One region of the Bacillus sp. AK128 genome, then DNA from elsewhere that is predicted to be linked to it. Evidence: riboswitches for the same ligand, from Rfam matches in the RefSeq annotation. Region 1 holds a riboswitch; each other region holds the start of a gene.
What was found. A riboswitch is a leader RNA that binds a small molecule or an ion and turns the genes downstream of it on or off. The one in region 1 is predicted to bind cyclic di-GMP.
Positions count from the first base shown of each region.

Region 1 (4,795 bases):
AGGAATAAAGTCTCCCGGGCTAACAAAGCCTTTTATAGGATGCTGCCAACGGATAAGTGCCTCTGCACCAACTATTCCTTCATCTCTCGCACTATGCTTAGGCTGATAATAGAGTTCAAATTGTTCTTCTTCAATCGCAATCTTTAATTCTTCGTACATCTTAATCTTCGATAGCATATCTTTTTCTAAGGATGCTTTATATTCTGAATAACTATTTCGTCCAGCTTTTTTTGCAACATACATAGCCATGTCCGCATGTTTAATTAATGTATGATAGTCTTCTCCATCATTTGGATAATAAGAGATTCCAATACTTAATGTGATTTCCTTCTGTTCTTCCTCAATTTTAAACGGTTGTTTCATTGCGGTTTGAATAGCTTCTATCGTTTTCCTCACTTCTATAGTATCTGTGATTTCAGGTATACAAATCAGGAATTCATCTCCTCCCAGTCTAGCAATGAATCCTTTTCGTTCAACTGTATATTGTAGCCTCTTTGTAATAAGCTTGAGCAATGTATCCCCAGCAGCATGACCGAGATGATCATTGATGTCCTTGAACATATCCACATCAATAATGACAGTCGCAAACGGTAACTTCTTGTTAATTTGGTCTTCCACTTCTTTATAAATTCCTCTTCGATTTAAAAGTCCAGTAAGCTCGTCATGGTAAGCTAGGTAGTTCACCTTCTCTTGGACTTTATTTTGTTCCGTTACATCCTTAACGATTGCATAGATACCTGTAATGGAATCATCTACTTTTATTTGCGTTGCTGTTACATTTAGATTGACTAACTGCTTGTTCTTATTAAGGATAAAGGTTTCAAAACTAACACTGCTCCCTTTTAAAATCTCATGAAGAAAGGTAGTCAATTTTAAAGTTTCCTCTTGGAACAATAAATCCCTTATATTCAACTTAAGAATTTCTTCTAAGGTGTAGCCGGTTAAAGGTAGCGCGGAAGGATTTACTTCCTTAAAATTTCCTTCCAAATCTAAATTAAAAATAGCATCTGGATTGTATTGAAACAAAGAGCGAAACTGCTGTTCATTTATGTTGAGTCTCAAATTTTGATTCTCAAGCATACCATGCTGGTAAATCATTTGGTTTTCAATATAGTTAACCGTGATGATAAACAATAATATTAAGCTAGTGATAGCAATAATTGTCACCGAGAAATTTATATTTTGATAAAGTCCTTGTATAAACATATAAAGAATCGAACCAAATGAAATACTAAAAATCGTAAAAAATAAAGAAGTTTTTGTATAAGTTAAACTCCTATTAATCATTAATCGATCAATATGAAGATGTTCAAATATCCTTGCTATATTATAAATGGAAGTCGTTAATAGGATGACCACATAAAAAACATACTCACTATTAATATCAATGGAAATAGAGTACACTTCTTCAATTAAATAAATAATATAAAACAATATAAAGGCAGCAACACCAATACTTAACATTAAATAAGGAAGGATGCCTTTCTTCTTATTCGTTTCAATTTTAGAAGGCTTTACGGCAACTTTTCCAATACCACTTAAGAGAAGAAAACTAATGAAGCAAAATAAGAAGGTGTAAATACCATTTTTAAAAGTAAGCATTAAATTTTCATTTGATAGTTCAATGATTTTATTACCTAGAAGGGCCATATATGGAATGATCGTTATAATAAACCCACATATAGTAGCTAAAATAAAGGTATATAAAATCTCAGGCATTTTCTTCCCAGCAGAAGAGTTGGTTAAATGCATATTCATATTCAGCAATGTAACGCATAGAATGCAGCATAAACTTAAATATATGACTAGGTTAAACATTGACTCGCTCCTATCTTCGGCACAAAACAATACTTTACTTCTTCTCCTCGCAGATGCGCACCTTCAGTCAAGTCAATTTCACACCTCAAGATGATTGGTTATAAGCTGCTTATGTCAAACTCTATATTCTTCATTCTTAGTTCAACTTCATATCTTATGGGAACTGGTAAAAAAGTCACAAAAAAAGGTGAACGAGAAGAATCTCATTCACCTTTACAGGTCGATCTATTCTTCGGTAGCCAGGCTACCATAGTATAAACCGTAGGTCCTTGGGCTTTGCGTCCTTGCCTTTCAACAAGTTTGCCTTTATCAATCTAGTAAAATTATACCATAAGTTCACTAGGATTGAGGTGTTCATTCGACATTTTTTACATAGATTTAATATAGGGAGTGACAGGGATCTTTCGGAATCATCAGAGAATGAGTAGTCTTTTTATAAAAGATGATTTACTTCAAATAGAAGCATGAACTAATAAAACGTAATCCCCATACAGACGAGATAAAATTAAAGTAACTATCGAAATTTGTAAATCTATGTCGATATAATAATGTATATTTTATCACACCAGGAGGATCTCATGAAAAGACTAGATATGAATATTAGAACATTGTTAAGAGGAACAGCCATTGTAATAATGATTTTATTTGCTTTTACTGGATGGAGTCTATACTCACTTTTTACAAGTATAGATCAAGAAGAACAAGCACAAAAGGTGGACAAAGAGATTGCAGCGCTAGTTGTAGAGTTACAAGGAGCCTCTGATTACTTGACGAATGAAGTTAGAGCATACACTCAATTCGGGAAAAGGAATCATTATGATAATTATCGGACAGAAGTGAACAAGACTAAGACAAGGGAAAAGGTTGTTAACCGACTACAGGAATTAAAGATACCTAAGGAACTGTTAGACCTTGTCGAGCAGGCTGCTGAAAACTCAAATGCTTTAATTGCATTAGAGGAAAAGGCCATGGCAGAAGTTGAGAAAGGTGATTTAGATCGTGCTAGGTACATAGTTTACAGCAATGAGTACGAGGCTGGGAAACAATTTATTGCCGAGCCTTTAAATGAGTTTAAAGAGAAGCTTGAGAAGTGGACTGCAAGCCAGGTTGCTAACGCCATCAACCGTGTTGATTTGGGAATAGCAGGGCTAGTTATATCTTCTCTATTAGTATTAATTGCAATAATTGTTACATTTGTATTGCTATTTATGAAAATGAAGCCACTTGCGTCACTTACTGCATTTGCTGAGCAAATAGCAACAGGAGATTTAAATATTCAAGTGACTCAACCTAAATCAAAGGATGAAATTGGTCGATTAACTCTTTCCTTCATTGCAATGCATGATAGTCTTAGAAATCTATTATTCTCTGTAAATCAGGCAAGTGAAAATGTTGCAGCATCATCACAGGAGCTTCTAGCTAGTGCTGAACAAACAACGAATGCGACTCAACAAGTAGCCACGTCTATAGATGAAATATCGAGTGGTGCTGATGTACAATTAAAGCAGGTTCAAGAAAGTAATCAAGCTTTAGACGAGGTTGCCAATGGAATTCAGCTTATTGCAAACACCTCATCTGCTGTAGCAAAAGCTTCTGAAGAAACGACCATTAAGTCTGAAGCTGGTACAAATAGTATCCACGAAGCTGTTTCACAAATGAAGGCCATCGAAACTAACGTGAATACAACGGCAAAATCGATTCAAACCTTAGATGAACGTTCCAAAGAAATAGAAAAGATTGTAAGTGCCATTACTAATATTTCTTCACAAACAAATCTTCTAGCTCTAAATGCAGCAATAGAAGCAGCAAGAGCTGGAGAACACGGAAAAGGATTTGCGGTTGTAGCAGATGAGGTAAGGAAACTAGCAGAAGAATCCAATCAATCGGCTCAACAAATCACTCAGCTTATTCAATCGATCCAGTCAGACACATTATCCACAGTTGAACAAATGAAAACTGTAACAGAGGATGTCGTTACTGGAGTAAGCATTATCGAAAAAACAGGATTTGTCTTTGAAGATATTTTAAAGTCTGCTCAAAATGTTGCTAATCAGGTTGAAGAGGTATCTGCCGTATCAGAACAAATGGCAGCAAGTGCAAATCAAGTAACCCAATCATTTGAGTCAGTAAACGAAATATCTGAAAATGCTACAGCAAGAACACAAACTGTTGCCGCATTAGCAGAAGAACAAACAGCCTCAATGGAGGAAATCTCTGCATCAGCAGAGACTCTAAGCAAACTAGCTCAGGATTTACAAGAACAAGTGAATAAATTTAAATTTTAGAAGACCGGGGGACGGTTTGAGACCAGTGAAAAAGTAGACATTTCTGATATGTAAACTATTTTTCGGGATCAAATATGTCACCTAGTATAACAAACGAGCCTTAGAATCAATTCAAGAGGCTCGTTTGTTTATATACTTATCCCAGGCTCGGACGGTTCTACTGGTAACTACACACCCCAGCTAGAGTTTCACAAAATGAAGCCATATAAGGGACGTAAAAAGTTACACTGAGGGGCCTCCTAGAATTCGGTGCGGACACTGAGTCCTCTATTCCACTGATTTCTAGTCATTTTGGACTTGATGCGGACACTGAATCCTCTATTCAGTGCAATTACAGGGAAAATGACTTACTTTTAACCAAATAGAGGACTCTCTGTCCACTTTGTCGCCATTTTCACCGATTTTACTAGAATTAGAGGACTGAGGGTCCACTGGAATCCGGTGCGGACACTGAGTCCTCTATTCAGTGCAATTACAGGGAAATGACTCGTTTTTGACCAAATAGAGGACTCTCGGTCCACTTTGTCGGCATTTCCACCGATTTTACTAGAATTAGAGGACTGAGGGTCCGCTACAATCCGGTGCGGACACTGAGTCCTCTATTTCACTGATTTCTAGTCATTTTGGACTTGATGCGGACACTGAGTCCTCTATTCAGTTAAATTACAGGGAAATGACTCGTTTTTGACCAA
Region 1 covers NZ_CP096379.1:3,792,104-3,796,898, forward strand. The annotation lists gene M1D60_RS19135 (putative bifunctional diguanylate cyclase/phosphodiesterase) at 1-1,818, opposite strand, end outside; cyclic di-GMP riboswitch class I at 2,050-2,133, opposite strand; gene M1D60_RS19140 (methyl-accepting chemotaxis protein) at 3,033-4,103, shown strand.

Region 2 (4,795 bases), 1.0 Mb from region 1:
AGCATTTATGAATTATCGAAGAATGATTTTGCCGCCGTTAGTCCTGGCTTGGAGATTGCACAAATGCGACACGAACGTTTACATGTTCGCCTTTTTATGTCGTAAATCTAACTAAACGAAGGAGTAGAATGAATGGAACCCATTCGTATTGGAGTAGGTGGTCCTGTAGGGGCTGGAAAGACAATGCTCGTTGAAAAACTAACAAGAGCCCTGCATAAGGAACTAAGTATGGCTGTGGTCACAAATGATATTTATACAAAAGAGGATGCCAAATTTTTAATAACAAATGGAGTGTTACCAGAAGACCGAGTCATCGGTGTGGAAACCGGAGGCTGTCCACATACAGCGATTCGAGAAGATGCTTCGATGAACTTTGCAGCCATTGAAGAATTAAAGGAATTGCATCCTGATGTTGAGTTGATTTTTGTAGAAAGTGGTGGGGATAACCTGGCCGCAACCTTTAGTCCTGAACTAGTTGATTTCTCTATTTATATTATCGATGTCGCTCAAGGTGAGAAGATTCCTCGAAAAGGTGGTCAAGGGATGATTAAGTCTGACCTCTTTATCATCAATAAGATCGACCTTGCCCCATATGTTGGTGCGAGCTTAGAAATTATGGAGAAGGATACGATAGCAGCAAGAGGAAATCGACCTTATATTTTTACTAACTTAAAAGACGAAACGGGTTTAGAACAGGTGGTCGAATGGATTAAAAAGCAGGCTCTACTCATCGGATTGGAATCATGAGTCATACCGGTGTACTAGAGTTAACGGCAAGGAATCGTCGTGATAAAACGATGATTTCAGATTGCTATTATGAGGGAGCTTTTAAAATTACGCGTCCAGTCTATATTGAGGATCACTCCCCGTCCATTTATCTCATTCATGTTGGGGGTGGGTATGTAGATGGTGACACGTATTTGACGAATCTTACTCTAGAGGACGGAGCGGAACTCTCAGTCACTACCCAATCATCAACTAAGGTATATAAGACTGTCCGTAAGCCGGTTCTTCAAATGATGAATATAAAGCTTGGCAAGAATAGTGTACTAGAGTTTGTACCAGATCCGCTCATCGCTTATGAAAATTCCCGGTTTATTCAGGAAACAAGCGTCTATTTAAAAGAGAGTGCCTGTTTGATTTATAGCGAAATTATTACACCAGGTTGGGCAGAGGATGGGAGCTATTTCCGATATGATTGGATTCGTTCTAAATTAAAGGTGTACAAAGAGGAGAAGCTCGTTTTATTTGATCATCTATTACTAGAACCGGATCAAGACATGACGGGAATTATGCAGATGGAAGGATACACCCATGTGGGAACACTCGTGATATTTCATCCATTGATTAATAAAAGTTTTCTTCACTCACTATATGAATTTTTATCGGTTGATGATCAAACGATTGCTAGAGTCGGTCTAACTACAGTACCGGGAAACGGAATCGTAGTTCGTATCCTCGGTATGAATACTAGAGTAATAGAAGGACTTATAGGAAAAGCTCATCTATTTGCTAGAAAGGAACTGCTCGGAAAAGAACTTCTCAGCCTGCGTAAGTATTAGTGGTTTGGAAAGGCTGTTTTTTTGTATAGATTGTTGTTTTATAAAAATCCCAAAAACCGCATTTTTACCCTAGTTGTAAGGCTCTACTCTACATGAAGAGAGTTGCTCTTTTGAAGTGCCGCCATGATTTTATTAACAATGAGCACAGTAAATGGAATGTGGGAAGGTATTTTCTACATACTTATATTTGGAGTCGGCACCATTATAGGCATGCTAGGCTTCACCACCATTCTAGGAATACCATTCATATTAAGCTCCAAAAAACTAGGCATAAACAAACTATTTACCCAAGCAACGGGAGTAATCAGTGCCGTATTTGGAGTGTATTATATGTACAACCTAGGAGTAACAGAAGGCTTGTTTAAACTATGGGTTCAATAGAAGAAGTTCTTTTATAATGGGTATTGAAACAATAACCAATTTAATTGAAGTTGTTGGAGTGAAAGGTATGAGACTCCTGCGGGAGAAGCGTGTTGAGAGAGACCCCACAGGTGCAGAGCGCCGAGGAGGCTCACGAGACCGCCCGCGGAAAGCGAATACCTGTAACGGAATCAACTGACTAGGTTGATAGGCTGAATAATTCCAAATTTTATAGCATCTGAAACCGCTAAAAAACAATATACGAATCTCCATTGATAGAATATAATGAGGGTAACAAATTAACTGAAAAGGCAAACTTCACCGAAAGGGAAGGACGCAAAGCCATGAGCCTAAACGCAGCTGCGTACGGTCGTCAGGTTGCCAGGTTCTCATTCTAGGGGCCTTGGGCTTCAGAATGGAGGACTTTTTTTTATGCAAAAAATTCTAGTAATGATGCTTAGTATTTTTGTTTTAACTTTTAGTACAGTGGTAAACACAGAAGCCTCCACAAAGGATCAGGCTACTTGGCTATGGAACCCATGGATGCTTGTAAATGATGAAGCAGGTACCCTTGAGTTTTTAAAAAGTAAACAGGTCAATAAGGTGTATATCCAAATTGATCGTGATCTACAGATGAAAGTTTACAGAAGCTTTATTGAAAAGGCATCGCTACATGGAATTCGTGTATATGCTTTAGACGGGGCACCATCTTGGGTTGCACCGAAAGGATATATCGAACAAAATAGAACGTTGAACTGGCTTGGAAATTACCAAACAGGATCTACCGATTCACAAAAATTTTCAGGTGTTCACTTAGATGTAGAGCCATACTTGTATAGCGGGTGGACTTCAAATCAAGCTACCACCATTAAAAAATTTCAAGAGCTCATTTTAAAGGCAAAAACGAGGACAGATGCTTTACAGCTTCCATTAGAAATGGATCTGCCATTTTGGTTTGATGAAATAACCTATAAGAATTTGTATGGTAAAGGCATTCTAGCTGAATGGATCATTTCTAAAGTAGATGGTGTTACCCTCATGGCTTATCGTGATTCAGCATCTAGTATCATTGAGATTGTCCGCAATGAAATCGCCTATGGAGCTAAATATGAAAAACCTGTCGTGGTTGGCGTAGAAACGGGACAAACCCAAGAGGGCGACCAAATTTCCTTTTATGAAGAAGGAGAAGCCTATATGAAGCAAGAGCTGGAAGCCGTTGAACGCCATTATTCAAGCTATTCAGCATATGGTGGAATTGCCATTCACCATGTTGGCAGCTGGATGGAAATGAAGCAATAATAAAGCAGGATTAGAATCCCAAGAATTTTTGGGATTTTTTTGTTGTTAAAAGAGGAATAGGAATAGATTGATATTATATAATGACAATAGTTACGATATGAAAATGAATGAGATGATGAAAATTGAACGTATTAAATCAAGTGGTATTGCCAACTGGTGAACTCAATAGTGAAATGTTATATAAAAGAGAAATACTTTACAAAGGTATGAATGGTAGGTATGTCGAGCGCATTTATATAACTCCTACAGAGAGTTATATTTTTAAACCGCTGACAAATAATGACCAGTTAGGGAAAGAAATTTGGATTCAAACGAATATCCTTACATCCATAAACCCAACTATGTATCCTAAGATTCTCTCCTATTCCCTTCATAATGTACCTTATTTAAACTGGTATATCATTGAGGATTTAGGAACATTGCAGCATGCATATAATGAGGAGACCTTATTAGAGGTTACGAATCTAATGGCAAAGTGGCATGGAATATCTATAGATAGAGCAGAATTAACAGGACTAAACGGGCCAAAGCCATTAATTGAGGACATGATTAGCCATATCATTAGTAATAAGAATGTAATTAGTCAAAAGCTGAATACTTTAAGTATTTCTATGGATACAATTGAACACTTATATAATTTACTGAATCAACAGGAGTTTTCAACAGAAAAAGTTTTTTCGCATGGTGATTTACACCTTGGTAATTATGCGTTTTCTTTAAATAAGATGTATGTTTTAGATTGGGAACATGCTCACTTGAATTCTCCCTATTGGGATCTTTATCATCTAATTGATCTATCTCATCCTATATTTCCGAAGAATGAAATAACTAGTCAATTAAGAAATCAGGTGCTAGCTCATTATCTCAATCAAATGGGTCAATTAACAGAAGAGAAAGAGAAACAAAACTTTAAAAATAGATACTACCTATATGCATCAGCATTTTCCATATGGATGCTACTTTTAATATGGAAGGACCTTGAAGAAAAAGAACTAAAATGGCCGAAGGAATCTTTATTGAATCAATTAAGTGAAACAACCTTAAGTCTTCAGCAGTGTTTGTCAGAATTAACAACAACACAACTAATATAAAGTATTTGTTATTAGAAGAAAGCTATCCACTGGATCAGCTTTTTTTTTTGATTTTAGTGTAGCTTTGCAGTCTTGGTGTTAGCAACCCTTGTAATGTGAGGGTCCTTTGCCTTTACAGTAATTAGCATATTGAACGATATGAATAAAGGGGAAAGTATTGATGTTAGGAGACGTTTCATGTTTCACATACTCCTTTACAATTATTTATTAAGAAAAGAGGGGAAATGAGATGCAAACACAGGGTGGTAATGGTTTTTCACCAGGAGAATTTAAGCTTTCTAAATCTGGATTTGATCCGAATATGCCAGGACATATGAATCAACATAGTGATGAAATGATTTTACGTCAGGAACCAAGAACTGCACGTCAAGAAGGGTCAGGAATAAGTCTTCCAGTCGATACCCGATTAGAGATGGGACTAATGCTAGACGAGCATTTATGTGCATTAAATGTGGCTCTACATCAATATACGAAGCACCATTG
Region 2 covers NZ_CP096379.1:89,272-94,066, forward strand. The annotation lists gene M1D60_RS00415 (urease accessory protein UreF) at 1-105, shown strand, start outside; gene ureG (urease accessory protein UreG) at 133-747, shown strand; gene M1D60_RS00425 (urease accessory protein UreD) at 744-1,562, shown strand; partial or broken gene M1D60_RS00430 (urease accessory protein UreH) at 1,677-1,943, shown strand; cyclic di-GMP riboswitch class I at 2,223-2,308, shown strand; gene M1D60_RS00435 (amidase) at 2,355-3,221, shown strand; gene M1D60_RS00440 (phosphotransferase) at 3,344-4,312, shown strand; gene M1D60_RS00445 (Dps family protein) at 4,542-4,795, shown strand, end outside.
Region 2: another riboswitch for cyclic di-GMP. It lies ahead of M1D60_RS00435 (amidase); the one in region 1 lies ahead of M1D60_RS19135 (putative bifunctional diguanylate cyclase/phosphodiesterase).

Region 3 (4,795 bases), 1.1 Mb from region 1:
CTGAATATGGTTCAGAGTTTGTATTGTTCCCTGAGTTTTTAACGACACAGCTTTTATCAATTGGCAGTAATCATGGAACAGGCTTAACCATTAATGAGCTTCCTGGTTTTACTGAACAATATATTACGTTATTTACTAGATTAGCTTTAATTCACAAGATGCATATTATTGGTGGTACTCATGTGATCAACAGAGATGATAAGTTATACAATGTTGCACATTTATTTTACCCAGATGGTCGTGTGGAGGAGCAAGCAAAGCTTCATATTACACCAACTGAGGTACACGAATGGAATATGGCTGCGGGTAATGATTTTAGAGTGTTTGACACTGAAAAAGGAAGAATCGCAGTTTTAACCTGCTATGATATAGAGTTTCCTGAAATTGTTCGAATTGCTAAAGCAAAAGGAGCAGATGTAATCTTCGTTCCTTCTTGTACAGATGACCGTCACGGCTTCCACCGTGTTCGTTACACAAGTCATGCACGTGCCATTGAAAACCAAGTGTATGTGGTATTAACGGGAACAGTCGGTTCCCTACCAACTGTTGATTTTATGAGAGCGAATTTTGGTCAGGCGGCAATCATTACGCCAAACGATATTCCATTCCCACCGCAAGGTTTGTTAGCTGAAGGTGAGTTGAATAATGACATGCTTGTAACGGCAGATTTAGATTTAAGCCTTTTATATGAAGTTCGTGAAAAAGGATCGGTTACAACGTGGAGAGATCGCAGAACAGACCTTTATACAGATTGGCACGATATTAAAATTAACGGATAATCTACCAGAGAAGGAGATTTAAACAATGGAATATGTAAGAGTTCAAAGTATAGACGATCCATTATTTAAGCAATTACACGATCTAATGAAAGAAGTATTTCCTCCAGAAGAGGTACTAGAATTCTCCCTTTGGAAAGAGCCGTTAGAGGATCCAGCTATTTTTGTATATGTGGCTGTTCATGAAGGTAAGGTGGTTGGAATCACGGAGTACCGCTACTATCCACAGTGGAATGTAGCAATGACTGATTTCACGATCGTAAGTCAAGCGGGGCTAAGCCTAGGACGCTTCTTGGCTAATAATCGTTTATCTCACCTTCAGAAGCTTGCTGCCGAAAATGGTGGCCAGCAGCTTAAAGGTATGTTTGCTGAAATCTATGATCCTTATCAAAAAGAGGACTTTGATTTCGGTGGGGTTCCCATGATGAATCCATTCGTTCGTCGTGAAGTATTATCACACCTAGGCTACCAACGTCTAGATTTTAAATATGTCCACCCTTCATGGGAAAACAATGGAGCAGCCGTATCTGGTTTAGACCTTTGCTTCATGCCAATGAGTGAAGAGCTAACTGAACTACCAGCATCTCTAGTAGTTGATTTCCTTTCTACTTATTACTCAGTACTACCAGATAAGCCAGCAGAATGGCTAAGCATGGTAGAAGAGCTAAGGAAGAAAGATACAGTAGCTTTACAACCATTATAAAAAATCAGAACCCCTTATTAGCATATAAAGCAAATAAGGGGTTTTTTAGTGGTTTTTGGAAAATGATAGATGTGGGTATTTATTCCTTGAAAATTTTTAAAACGGACATAAAAATGTAGGTACTTTTAACTAATATATGATATAGTGATATAGTGAAATTTAGCACTACATTAAAAATATTGAAAAAGGCAAACTTATTGAAAAATAAGGACGCAAAGCGAAGGACCTAAGGTAGATGCTATGGTAGCCTAGCCGCCAAGAATAATTTTCTGATCCATAATGGTGAACAGAGATAATTCTGTTTGCCTTTTTTTATGCTGAAATGGCAGAGCAGCAAAGAAATTAATTTAGAATACTAAATCGCAAAGGGAGAACTCATCATGAACCGAAAGATGCAGCAAAGATTTAGCAAGAAAATAAGCATTAAACAAAAACTTATTGGTAGTTTTATATTGGTTACTTTGATTTTTGGTTTAGCCTCTTTTTCCTCATTCCAAAATATGAAAGAAACGAATGAAGCATATGATTATTTGATAGACAGGGTATCTGAAATTAGGTCTATTTCTCAAGAAATTCAGTATCATACGGAAGTTCAGTTGAGTTCATATACAGCATACTTACTGTACGTAGATTCTGATTATATCGAAGTGATGAATCAAGCCAATGCTTCGATTGATGAATTAATAGTAAGAGCAAGAGAGTTAGGTACTTTACAGGAAACACAGGATCGTTTAGATGAAATCGAAAACTCTAATCAAGAGTTTAGTATAAATGCCAATCGAATCTTATCTTCCATCTACACAAACAGAAACCAAGCTATTAAGGATGGAAAAGAACAACTTTTACCTACTAGTGATAAATTAATCGAACAGACAAAGTCCTTTCAAAAGTGGTTGACGGACGATATCTTAGTAAATAAAGTAGCTGAAACAAAAGAAAAGTCTCAAGCAGCTGTGACACAAGTGTTAATTCTTAGCTCTATTGCGGCATTATTAGCAATTAGTGCCGGAATTATCATCTCTAGATTCATAGCAAACCCAATTGTCCAACTTGGTAAAGTAGTAGGATTGGTAGCTTCAGGGGACTTAAATGTAGAAAAAATAAACATAAAAAGTAAAGATGAAATCTATGAATTAAATCAATCCTTTGAGCGAATGACTAACAATCTAAGTGAAATGATTGGTAGTATTGCGAATAATGCCGACCAGGTGGCAGCTTCGGCCGAACAGCTTAATGCAAGTGCCGAGCAATCTAGTCGAGCAACTGAAACCATTTCTGCTTCAATCCAAGAGATTGCTAGTGGAGCAGATGTAACAACTAGGAAGATGGACAAAAACTCCACTGCTTTACAAGAAGTGTTAGAAGGAGTAGTAAGAATCTCTGAAAGTGCTTCGGTTGTGTCTGAGCTATCTAGACAAACGAATGCAGAAGCAGAGGATGGTGGGAAAATTGTTAGTGAAAACCTGAAGCAAATGAAGTTTATTCATGAATCCGTTAATCGTTCTAATCAGGTGATCGGCACATTATCAGAGCGCTCTAAAGAGATTGGTGAAATCTTAAACGTCATTACGGCTATTGCTGAACAGACGAACCTTTTAGCCTTAAATGCTGCGATTGAAGCAGCTCGAGCTGGTGAGCATGGTAAAGGATTTGCGGTAGTAGCTGATGAAGTCAGAAAGCTTGCCGAACAATCAAAACAATCCACACAAAATATCGGAAACCTTGTCACACTGATCCAAAAGGATACTTCCGAATCGGTAAAAATCATGAGTGAAGTGATGAATAACGCAGAAAATGGTGTGAAGGTTTCTGAGCAAACATCTGCCAAATTTAACGTTATATTAGAAAGTACAAGAAATATTACACCTCAGGTTGAAGAAGTAACAGCAACCGTTGAAGAAATTTCTGCTAGCATCCAAGAGGTTTCTGCTTCTGCAAATGAGATTGCTAGCCTATCACAATCTAACACAACAAGTTCAGAAGAAGTGGCAGCATCTGCTGAAGAACAGCTAGCCTCTATGGAAGAAATCACTGCTTCCGCACAGGCACTAGCATCCATGTCAGAAGAGTTACAGGTGCTCGTAAGTCGATTTAAGCTTTAATTTGGAAGTTAGTAGATAACACCAACCCCCTTATCAGGAATACTGGTAAGGGTTTTTTTGTTGTAAATTTTTACAAACTAATAAACTTTCGATGGTTCTTGTTTACCTAATCATATTGTGAATCCTAATTGCTGATCGCATTTTCTAGCTTGGTTCTCGTAACTAACCTGTGAGTCAGCAATTACCTATTTGGAGTTGATTGTCTAAAGTGTAAATGAATTGTAAAAAAGGGGATGAAATGTTTTCCATATATGTACAAATCCCATTTAACTTTATGAGTTTTTAACAACAGCTTAACCATACTAACTTGTTAACAAGTTAGTATAAGTTTTGTAAGCAGATGAAAGGGGAGAGAGAATGACGAAAATTCGGGAGGAGCCTCTTCAGCATTTAGAAATTGCTGAGTTCTTAATTCATAATATTCGTTCAAGTGTTTATGAAGTGGATCAAAAGATCCCATCCGAAAATGAGCTTTGCCGTCAGTTCAATGTGAATAGGCATGTAGTGAGACAGGCAATTGCTAGAATTACTAACCTAGGATGGGTGACTCCTTTACAAGGTAAGGGCTGCTATGTCAACCAGATACCTAAACCTATATTGTATGTATTGTCGTCTCAAACTCGTTTCTCTGAAAATATGGAAAGTCAAGGAATTCAGCATAAAAGCAAACTGCTAGATTGGAAAAAAGGTGAACCGACTCCAAATGAGAAAGAGCAGCTAGCTTTACAAGGTAATGAGTTTGTATATCGTCTTGAAATTCTAAGGTATATCGATGGAAAACCAATTTCGATTACCACAACGGTTTTTCCAGAATCAGAGGTTCCGAATTTAGAAGAACATTTCTATAAGTTCCATTCCTTATATGGAATCTTACTAGAACACTATCAATTACGACCTATCCGCTCAAGCTCTACTTTCCAAGCGAGCCTTCCGATGATGAAGGATGCAGATTTTCTTGAGATACCGGAAAGCATTCCGATTGTACAAATTGAAAGCATCATGAATCATCCAAGTGGGCATCCGATTGAGTATAGTGTCGCGCGAGTTAGAGGGGATATGCACAAGTGTTTAGTAGAGTTTTAGAATGTTAGTCATTCTACATATAGGCTGTCATCAACATTGGTTCTGCCAATGATGATTATAAACATTTTTTGAAAAACGAGAGGAGAAACACCACTAATGAAAAAAGCACTTTTATCATTGTTAGCTTTATC
Region 3 covers NZ_CP096379.1:172,434-177,228, forward strand. The annotation lists gene M1D60_RS00830 (carbon-nitrogen hydrolase family protein) at 1-779, shown strand, start outside; gene M1D60_RS00835 (GNAT family N-acetyltransferase) at 805-1,479, shown strand; cyclic di-GMP riboswitch class I at 1,657-1,739, shown strand; gene M1D60_RS00840 (methyl-accepting chemotaxis protein) at 1,860-3,581, shown strand; gene M1D60_RS00845 (GntR family transcriptional regulator) at 3,939-4,664, shown strand; gene M1D60_RS00850 (PhnD/SsuA/transferrin family substrate-binding protein) at 4,761-4,795, shown strand, end outside.
Region 3: another riboswitch for cyclic di-GMP. It lies ahead of M1D60_RS00840 (methyl-accepting chemotaxis protein); the one in region 1 lies ahead of M1D60_RS19135 (putative bifunctional diguanylate cyclase/phosphodiesterase).

Region 4 (4,795 bases), 1.4 Mb from region 1:
ATCTCTAGTTCATTCGCTTATAATGTTTTATCTGAATCAATTTCACACACTACTATAACGTTTGTAAATACAAAATTAAAGGCATTAGAAGTAAAGAAAGAAGGAGCGGTTATTGAAACACTAGGAACCACTTCGGTTCAAGTTTTTAATGTGTATGCTAATACTGGAATAAAAGCTGATTCGAGTATAGTTATTCCAAAGGTTGTGATTCAAGAAGGAGCAAACGAAGTTACCATTGATGCTTCAGTAAATGAACTATCCGTTTCAACTAAAGAATCGTTTCTACTAAAAGGTAAGGGTAATATTCAGAAGGCAACAATCCTTTCTGATACTCAAATTAATATAGAAACAGCGGGAACGATTGACAAATTTGAAACACGTTCCATTAACTCTAAAATAACATTGGGTGATTTGGCTAAAATAGTGGATTTAATACTCCCAGAAGGAGCTAGAGCAGAAGAGGTTGTAGAAGATTACGAATTGGTTAAAGGTAATATTGAAAAAGTGGGTGGAGAAGCTAGCGCACCAACAATAGAAGTGGAGCCTGGCTCAGGTATATATATATTCAAAGGTGCAGATATCAAGGACGGATTCGTTCATATTCAACAATTCCCTTATACAGAAGAAGATGGCGTTTTTGGGTCCTCTATAAATCCAACCATTGACTATTCAATTAAAAATGGTGAGATTAGAATGGATTTTACTAACTTTGGTGAAGTAACTTTTGAGAAGTATTATTTTACAATTGAAAATTCTGGTGTCCTCTATATTGGAGAATTCACTGCAGATGAAATTCTTAACGGAACAGTAAAAGAAATGGACGTAAGAGGAATGCACACGGTCTTAGAAATATCACATCCTTATACTAATAATGAAATGGAACAAGAATTTATTTCATTACTCCCGGTTGATCGTAGTGGAAACAGTCTCTTTAGCATTCTGACTTATCCAAATACAAAAGTACCGAAGGGTTCTTATCATGTACAATATACAGCAAAGGGTAAGAATGCATCGTATAACTTCCTAGAGAGAAACAAGGATCTTAGTATAAACGGGTTAGTAGACTTTACCTCAAATGAAATTGCAAAGATTCAATTTAACATGTCAACAAGTGGTTATGCATTAGAATTTGTTGCTGCTATACATTCTAACCTGTATGCATTAGGTGCCATGAATGAGTTTGCACCAACTATTAATACTCTTTATTTAACAAAAGGTGAGTATGAGACGATTCGACGAACCTATATTAATCAGAGCGGAGAAAGAAAGGAGTACCTTGGCGAACAAACAACCATCTCTCAAGATTCGACTATTAGTGATAGTGAATGAACTTTAAACTGCTAATTTATACCAGATACTAACCTTTATAGGGCGGTATCTGGTATTTTACCTTTTTTACTAATATTTCTTTCCTTACTAGCTAGTTATTACCATTTTTTAGTCATTTACGAGTAATGCTAAAGTGTTGTTAAATAAAGTTATCTAGTAATTATGTAATAGGTTAATATAACTACAACTTCATATACTTATGTTTTTAATGGCAAACCTATCGAAAGGTAGGGACGCAAAGCTACGAGTCTACGGCTTTTTTTGAAAAGCTATGATCGTCTGGTTGCAAACGTTGAGGAATCTATTTTCTCATTGCAACCTTTATTTCAAGGGTTGCATTTTTTTATTTCGACGAAGGTGGGTAGATTACAACTCAAGAGAATCCCACCTGTTTTTTAAGTCATTTCTTCAATACCATGGTCTTATTCCATTAGTACCTATTAAAGATAGAAGGAGAATTCTTCATGAGCCTAACACATTTTAATGATTTACAACGAAACAAGAAGCTCAAAAAAAGACGGTTATATAGAAAAGTCATTTCATTGGGGTTACTATCTGCTTTACTAGTTTCAAATACTTCAGTATTAGCTAGTGAATTAGCACCAGATTATACAGTAGAAAAAGTAGTGGTGGTATACAAAAATGAGGATGGAAAACAAGCTGTTCTTCAGGAAGGGATAGGAGAAACGAATGAACTTGAAACAATCTCTGCAGTAACTACTACACTCACTGAAAGTGATATAAATAAATTAGAACAAGACCCTAACATTGCATATGTAGAAGAGGAAATAGTATTTAAAACAGTGGGGGATTTTCAAACACAAGCAATCACTAGTGAAGAGTCACAATGGAGTTTCCAAGCCGTAAACGAAAATTCTCAGGCATTTACAGATGGGTATACGGGAACAGGAGTGAAGATTGCTGTTATTGATACAGGTATCGCAGCCCATACCGACTTAACTATTGCTGGTGGTGTATCAACAGTTGATAATACGAGCTCTTATCATGATGATCAAGGGCATGGAACGCATGTAGCTGGAATTATTGGGGCAAAACACAATAATGTTGGTATTGTAGGGGTAGCACCAGATGCTCAAATCTATTCAGTAAAAGTACTCGGGGCAGATGGAACGGGTGTTTCAACTGATATAGTCGAAGGCATTGATTGGGCAATTACAAACAACATGGATATCATCAACCTTAGCTTAGGAACGGACACGGAATCATTGGCTATTAAAGATGCCGTAAATCGAGCAACTAATGAGGGGATTTTAGTAGTTGCAGCATCGGGTAACGATTCTATTCGCAATAAAGGTGCCAGGCACCATCCAATATTTGGGTGGTGCCTGGCACTCTTTTTATTCTACAATATAATTCGTATCCATCGATCTTACTAGAAACACAGCAAATTGTGATCGAGTTGTTTTTAAGTTTGGTCTAAACGTGTTGTCTACTGTATAACCAGTTGTTATGTTAGATGAAACTAATGCATCAATATAAGATTTAGCCCAATGATCATTAGTAATATCTTTAAATGTAGAAGGTGTAGTTCCATTTAATTTTAGAGCAAGCGTTAAAACTTTAGCCATCTGTGCTCTCGTTAAAGGAGCATCCGGATTAAACTTTTCTGCTTTAATGAAGATTCCTGCCTGAGTTAGTTTAGCAATTGCATAATAGGCATCATGTGATTCAGGTACATCAGAGAAACCTGGGTTAGGTGGCACGGATTGTTCTAAAGGAATAACGTTAAGTAGAGCTTTTGCTACATCTGACCTTTTAATCGGTTCAAAAGGAGCAAATTGATTAGCTGTTACTCCGGACATAATTCCTTGGCCAGCTAATAAAGAGATTTCATTATAAGCCCAGTTATCATTTAGAACATCATTAAATTTTGGAGCATTGTTAATAATCATGCTTTTTAAAAATGAATCTGCAATTAACACATACCCTTCCTCAGATGGATGAATATCCGCAGCATTTGGTAAATATGTTGACGGAGAATCATCAAAAAGCCCAAATAATGAAACGAATGTTGCGCCATTTTCTTCAGCAACCTTCTTAATGGCATTATTCAAAGCCATTGTTGCTTGATCGACTTTTCCTTGTTGTGCTTCAGGTAGATAAGGAAATGGATTATAATAACCTGACACATAAACTTCAACATCAGGATTTGCAGCTTTCACTTCAGTGAAAATTTCGTTGTAGTTATCTTGAACAGATTGAATGATCTTTAATACTTCTAATAGATTAAAAGAAATTGTCCCCTTTTCTCTATCAATATTTAAAGCCTTTATTACATCGTTTGCTCCTGCAGTTATTGTCACAACATTAGCATCCTGAAGAGCATCTTTTATTTTTTGCCCATCCACTACTTTGTTGTCCACAAGATCAGTTAATACATTTTCAGTCGTGTAACCTGAAACAGCAAACTTATTAGAATATAATTCTAGTGAACTTTGTGTTTCATAATAATCAGCAATAAAATCAGAAAAGCCCTTTCCAAACGATCTATAAGGAGTTTGCCCTGCTGCTAAGGAATCACCTAATGCTACATAACTAACCGTGTTGGTTTCTGCTTCTGTAGAAGTTGGTGATGCGAACCCACCTAATAATAAGGTGAATACCATGATAAATCCTAATAATTTCTTGCTAAACTTCTTCATCCAATCCCTCCGACTACTTTCTATTTTCTATTCATGTTTTTATTCGAGATAATTTATGGAAATTCCTCTTTAATGAAAAATAATTTTTACCATAATTTTCCTATAATGTATAAAAACATATTAGAAACATGGTGCCAGGCACCATCCATAAATTGTGAATGTAATCATTCCTAGAAGATTGATATAAATATAAGATAATAATAAGTCATAATGATAAAAGAAACTAAAGTGAGGAGGAATCATTTAATTGGACTGGAGACAAATTAGAAGTATGGGTAAACGTAGGTTTGTCATTTTGTCGGGAGTGGTTTTATCTATTCCTTTAGTACTTGATTACTTATTAATTAAGTTCTTAGTGAGTACATTTACAATCAAAATTACTTTGATTGAGTTACTGTTGGTTTGGATAGGTTGTATGTTGATTGGAACTTTATTTTCTTTTTTTAGCTGGAATAAGATGGAGGAAGGTTATTTTTTCAAGAACTAAATTAATGAGTCTGGGTGCCAGACACTATCCAAAAACTGGATGGTGCCTGGCACCTTGTTATATATGCATCCCATAAATTGGCCAACCCTCAGGTGCTGCTAATACGTTATAATCCTAAGGTGAAAAAGCATTATGAAGGGAAGGCAGATAAATGATATTACGAAAATACATTACTATTTTTCTTATATTTATGATTGTTAGTTCCATACTTCCTAGTAATCTTGTTTTTGCAAATACAGGAGCGGGGACAGAGGTACAAGATATTCAGGTTTTAAAACAACCAGAAACGCCTAGTACCCTAGAGGTTAGCGATCAG
Region 4 covers NZ_CP096379.1:481,907-486,701, forward strand. The annotation lists gene M1D60_RS02160 (S-layer homology domain-containing protein) at 1-1,329, shown strand, start outside; cyclic di-GMP riboswitch class I at 1,530-1,620, shown strand; gene M1D60_RS02165 (S8 family serine peptidase) at 1,794-2,726, shown strand; gene M1D60_RS02170 (S-layer homology domain-containing protein) at 2,688-3,992, opposite strand; gene M1D60_RS02175 (hypothetical protein) at 4,240-4,479, shown strand; gene M1D60_RS02180 (Ig-like domain-containing protein) at 4,631-4,795, shown strand, end outside.
Region 4: another riboswitch for cyclic di-GMP. It lies ahead of M1D60_RS02165 (S8 family serine peptidase); the one in region 1 lies ahead of M1D60_RS19135 (putative bifunctional diguanylate cyclase/phosphodiesterase).